2 linked regions of the Puniceibacterium sp. IMCC21224 genome follow. Each later gene encodes a partner of the first gene's protein in a complex. Links are inferred from orthologs where the notes say so. Each region holds a gene or a part of one and is shown in the gene's direction. Other genes may lie near its edges.

Region 1 (2,810 bases):
GGTGCCAAGGGGCTGGAAGCGCCCATCGTCATCCTGCCCGACTGCGCCCAGCCGAACACGACGCTGCGTGGCAATCTTTTGCGCCACGGCGCTGACGCCGTGTGGAAACAAACCTCGGATCAGATGCCTCCGCTGCACGACAGCCTGTCCATCACGGCGAAAGAGGCCGAAGCGCGCGAACGTGACCGGCTGCTATATGTGGCTCTGACGCGCGCCGAAAGCTGGCTGATCGTGGCGGCGGCGGGTGATTTGGGCAAAAAGGGCGAGGCTTGGTACGATAAGGTGTCCGAAGGGATGCGCCGTTCGGGAGCCGCACCGCATCCCTACGATTTCGGCGACCTTGGTGGTGGCGACGGTCTGGTTCTGGGTCAGACCGACTGGTCCGTCCTGGACCTTGAGATCCCTGATACCGTGCAACGTCGAACCGTTGACCTGCCACCGCAATTCTCCCGCCCAGCGCCAGAGCCGCAGCTGCCCGCCCCAACACTCAGCCCGTCGGACCTGGGCGGGCCCAAGGCGCTGCCCGGCATGGACGGCCTGAGCGAGGAAGCCGCCAAGCGACGCGGCACCCTGATTCACGCCCTGTTGGAGCACCTGCCCGCCATTGACCCGCGCAAGCGCCCGGAAATCGGGCCGCTGATCCTGTCGCGGTTGGACAAGAGCACAACAAACGACGAAGCGCAGGCGCTGACAGCCGGTGCCATACGTCTGTTGGACCTGCCCGACCTCGCGCCGTTCTTCGCGCCTGAAACTCTGGCCGAAGTGCAGCTGACTGCCGCAATTCCCGAAATGGAAACGCGGCTTTCTGGGGTGATCGACCGGCTGATCGTGACCGATACACAGGTCACGGCCGTCGATTTCAAAACCAACCACACAGTGCCGGCAACGCCCCAGGCCTGCCCGGACGGGTTGTTGCGTCAGTTGGGGGCCTATGCCGCGATTCTGGCGCAAATCTATCCCGAACGCGCGATCGAGGTTGGCATCCTCTGGACCGAAACCGCCCACTACATGCCGATGCCTGCCGCGCTGATCACACAAGCGCTTGATCGTGCGGGCATGCCTTGACGTTGCCGGTGCGGGTCCATACTTTCACTACCAGACAAGCGGGGGTGCTGGACCCCCATTCCCAAGCTGCTAGGAGAAAGCCGATGGCAACCGTCGCTGTGACCGACGCCACTTTTGACGACGAAGTAAAAAACTCCGCCGTTCCTGTTATTGTGGATTTCTGGGCCGAATGGTGCGGGCCGTGCAAACAGATCGGCCCGGCTCTGGAAGAGTTGGCCGCTGAATACGGCGACAAGATCAAAGTCGCCAAGGTCGATGTCGACAGCAACCCCAATTCCGCCGCGGCCATGGGCGTGCGCGGCATACCGGCGCTGTTCATCTTTAAGGACGGTCAGGTGATTTCGAACCGTGCCGGCGCAGCCCCCAAGGCGGCGCTCAAAGGCTGGATCGAAGACTCAATCTGAACCTCGTCTCAGACTCAGATCCCAAAGGGCCCGCGCAGCACGCGGGCCCTTTTTCGTTTGTCATGGCTCTGTTGGTGGCATGGATGCCGGAATAAACGGCGTTTGCGTTCGCTGCGTTGCGTTGCCCAGGGCACATACATGCGAATAGACCGATTGCCGGACAAGAGACCGGCAGACACGGTGGTGTATCTGAGGGTGAAATAGCGTGTTCGCGCGCCATCGCAGGCAAATATGGTCACCCGGATCCAGTGGCGGCGAAGGAATGCCAAAAAGGCCCGCCGATCTGGCGGGCCTTGGCTATGCGCCGCTGACGCTAATGGACGACGGCATTGTCTGGTCTGGGTCGATTCGACGCCGCCACCCGGTCGCCAATGATCAGCCCGTCGCTGCCCGCCGTGACCGGGATCAGGTCACCATCAGCGACATCACCGGCCAGCAGCATCTCAGCCAGCGGATCCTGCAACGCACGCTGAATCACCCGTTTCAATGGCCGTGCCCCAAACACCGGATCATAGCCTTCATCGGCCAGCCACTTTCGTGCCCCGTCGTCCAGCTTAAGCCCGATCTTGCGCGCGGCAAGACGTTTCAACAGGCGTCGCATCTGGATTTCGACAATCCCGGCCATGTCCTGACGTGCAAGCCGGTCAAAGATGATGGTTTCATCCAAACGGTTCAGGAACTCGGGCCGGAAATGCGCCCGCACTGCATCCATTACATCGCGCCGCGCATCTGACGGGTCAGCCCCGTCCGGCATCATGCTGAGGGCCTGTGCCCCAAGGTTCGAAGTCAGCACAATCAGCGTCTGCTTGAAATCGACTGTGCGCCCCTGACCATCAGTCAGCACACCATCGTCCAGAACCTGCAACAGCACGTTGAACACATCCGGATGCGCCTTTTCGACCTCGTCGAACAGGATCACCTGATAGGGACGCCGCCGCACCGCTTCGGTCAGTACACCGCCTTCTTCATAGCCGACGTACCCCGGAGGGGCACCGATCAGACGCGCAACGCTGTGCTTTTCCATAAATTCGCTCATGTCGACGCGCACCATCGCGTTGTCATCATCGAACAGGAACTCGGCCACAGCCTTGGTCAGCTCGGTTTTACCAACGCCAGTCGGTCCAAGGAACAGGAACGAGCCCAGCGGCCGGTTCTCGTCATTCAGACCGGCCCGCGCACGGCGCACGGCATTGGCCACCGCCCGCACGGCTGCATTCTGACCGACAACCCGTTTATGCAGGCCGTCTTCCATCCGCAGCAGTTTTTCGCGCTCGCCTTCCAGCATCCGACTGGTGGGAATGCCGGTCCAGCGTTCCACGACCTGGGCAATCTGCTCGGGCC
Region 2 (2,943 bases), 2.9 Mb from region 1 along the record:
GAAGTCGGTGGCATGGAGATGGAGACCTATCATCCCGGCCAGGGCTTTGATGCGACGCAGGGCGCGAATATGCGCGCCCTTTATCTGTCGATGTTCCCGAACCTCAACCAAATCTCGGATTTTGGCGAACTGAACCTGTCGCGCACCACCCGAGAAGTTGTCGACAGCCTGACCCTGAACTGAAACCCGGCCGGGCGACTAAGATAGATTGATCGCCTCAGGCTGAACGGGACAGACGTTCCTCAAGAACGTCGAACGGTACGCCCGGTTCGTCTTTGGCGCCGCGGATCACCAGAGACGTCTTGACGCTGCCCACATTCGGCGCAGTCAAGAGCTGGCCGGTCAGAAAGCTCTGAAAGGTGCTCAGATCCGGGGCCACGCATTTCAGGATGAAATCGACCTCGCCGTTCAACATGTGACATTCGCGAACCAGCGGCCAGTCCCGGCAGCGCTGTTCGAACGCGCTGAGATCGGCTTCTGCCTGGCTCTGCAATCCCACCATCGCAAAGACCTGCACCTCGAACCCCAATTCGCGCGGGTCCACCTCGGCGTGATAGCCGCGAATGAACCCCTGCTCCTCCAATGTACGCACACGGCGCAGGCAGGGCGGCGCGGAAATACCCACGCGCCTGGCAAGCTCGACATTGGTCATGCGTCCGTCGGCCTGAAGTTCGGACAGAATCTTGCGGTCGATCGGATCAAGCCTGTGTCCCGGCATGCCCACTACCCCTTTGTTTCACGATTGTTATAGCATGCGCACCAAAGCGCGCAACATTAGTTCGTCCGGGCGCAACATTGTTATTGAAACAACCCGCCAAAGGTTGCACTTCACAGCCTTGTGCGATGGATTTGCGCGATCCGGTTCGGTTGCGTATATGCAAGAGCCAGACCACCAAGGTCAATCAACTCAGTCTACAAAACCGAAAGAGGCCACCGATGTCCGACACCCGCCATTCCAAGGTCCTGATCATCGGATCAGGCCCGGCAGGCTATACTGCCGGCGTCTATGCCGCCCGCGCCATGCTGGAACCTGTGCTGGTGCAGGGGCTTGAACCCGGCGGCCAGTTGACCACCACAACCGAGGTCGAAAACTGGCCCGGTGATACCGAGGTGCAGGGCCCGGATCTGATGGTCCGGATGGAGGGGCACGCCCGCGCCATGGGCTGTGACATTGTCGGCGACATCATCACGTCGCTTGATCTGGCCACCCGCCCGTTTGTCGCGCAATCCGACAGCGGCACGGTTTACACGGCTGATGCGGTGATTCTGGCGACCGGCGCGCGGGCCAAATGGTTGGGCCTGCCATCCGAGGAAAAATTCAAGGGGTTCGGCGTCTCGGCCTGCGCCACTTGCGACGGGTTTTTCTATCGCGGGCAAGAGATCGTCGTGATCGGCGGAGGCAACACTGCGGTCGAAGAAGCGCTGTTCTTGACCAACTTCGCCTCCAAAGTGACGTTGATCCACCGCCGCGATGAATTGCGCGCCGAAAAAATCCTGATTGATCGCTTGATGAAAAATCCCAAGATTGAACCGCTCTGGTTCCACCAGCTTGAAGAAGTGGTTGGCGAAGACACCCCGATGGGCGTCACCGGCATCCGGGTCAAGCATGTGACAACCGGCGAGATCACCGAAATCCCGGCCAAAGGTGTCTTTGTCGCCATCGGCCACGCACCCGCCAACGAATTGGTCAAGGACACGCTGGAAACCCATCACGGCGGCTATGTCGTGACCAAACCGGGGACAACGGAAACCTCGATTCCGGGTGTCTTTGCGGCCGGCGATCTGACCGATCACAAATACCGTCAGGCCGTGACCTCGGCTGGAATGGGCTGCATGGCGGCCCTCGAAGCCGAACGCTGGTTGTCGGAACAGGATCTGGACTCGGGCAAGGATACAACCGAACCCTTGGGCTACGGCGCCCCGGCCAGCGCCGCCGAATAATCCGATCAACAGGGGCTACGGCAGGCAGCAATAGCTCCGCATGCCGTGGTCCCTGCTGCGCCCTGCCCCCTGTCATGCTATGACTGCAACGCGGCTTTTCGGCACCAAATCGCCAAAACCCGGTCAAACTGCTTGAAACACAGGCATCCCCGGGTCTAAACGCGCGCCAGACACAGGTTCTGCCCTGCGCGAACCCCTTTTCAAGAGCGAGATCCTTTCTAATGACAATGTCGACCAACCTTGCGCCCATCCCCGAGCTCTACGTTTCTTACGAAAGCGCTCAGAAACTCAAGGTCGAGGCGGGCAATCTGACCTCGCATGACTTGACCCCGCGCCAGGTTTGCGACCTTGAACTGCTGATGAACGGTGGGTTCAACCCACTCAAAGGGTTCCTTTCGGAAGAGGATTACAACGGCGTTGTCGAAAACATGCGCCTTGCCGACGGGTCGCTCTGGCCGATGCCGATCAACCTGGATGTCAGCGAGAAATTCGCCGAAACCATCGAAGTTGGTCAGGACATCGCCCTTCGTGACCAAGAGGGCGTGATCCTCGCAACCATGACCGTCACCGACAAATGGGTCCCGAACAAAGCTGTTGAGGCCGAAAAAGTGTTTGGCGCCGACGATTCCGCGCACCCGGCCGTCAACTACCTGCACAACACCGCAGGCAAGGTCTATCTGGGCGGCCCGGTCACCGGCATCCAGCAGCCCGTGCACTATGATTTCCGCGCCCGCCGCGACACACCCAACGAACTGCGCGCCTATTTCCGCAAACTGGGCTGGCGCAAGGTCGTTGCGTTCCAGACACGCAACCCGCTGCACCGCGCGCACCAGGAACTGACCTTCCGCGCCGCGAAAGAGGCACAAGCCAACCTGCTGATCCATCCCGTTGTCGGCCTGACCAAACCCGGCGATGTCGATCACTTCACCCGCGTGCGCTGCTACGAGGCGGTGCTGGACAAATATCCGGCGGCGACCACCACAATGTCGCTGCTGAATCTGG

What was found.
Region 2: the proteins of trxA (region 1) and trxB are in contact, whole or in part, in a crystal structure (PDB 1F6M), measured with the Escherichia coli proteins. The link is inferred for Puniceibacterium sp. IMCC21224 from one-to-one orthologs.

What each region holds. Positions count from the first base shown.
Region 1 is NZ_LDPY01000001.1:131,107-133,916, forward strand. Bases 9-2,808 are described here. They hold trxA (thioredoxin), read left to right. Parts: upstream 9-1,148; coding sequence 1,149-1,469; downstream 1,470-2,808. Other genes in these bases: addA (double-strand break repair helicase AddA), read left to right, coding at 9-1,065; clpB (ATP-dependent chaperone ClpB), read right to left, coding at 1,783-2,808. Also shown: more of addA, read left to right, coding at 1-8; more of clpB, read right to left, coding at 2,809-2,810. UniProt on the Escherichia coli protein: Participates in various redox reactions through the reversible oxidation of its active center dithiol to a disulfide and catalyzes dithiol-disulfide exchange reactions.
Region 2 is NZ_LDPY01000001.1:3,077,387-3,080,329, forward strand. The notes cover bases 6-2,938. They hold trxB (thioredoxin-disulfide reductase), read left to right. Parts: upstream 6-936; coding sequence 937-1,941; downstream 1,942-2,938. Other genes in these bases: IMCC21224_RS14175 (Hint domain-containing protein), read left to right, coding at 6-183; IMCC21224_RS14180 (Lrp/AsnC family transcriptional regulator), read right to left, coding at 218-718; IMCC21224_RS14190 (bifunctional sulfate adenylyltransferase/adenylylsulfate kinase), read left to right, coding at 2,163-2,938. Outside these bases: more of IMCC21224_RS14175, read left to right, coding at 1-5; more of IMCC21224_RS14190, read left to right, coding at 2,939-2,943.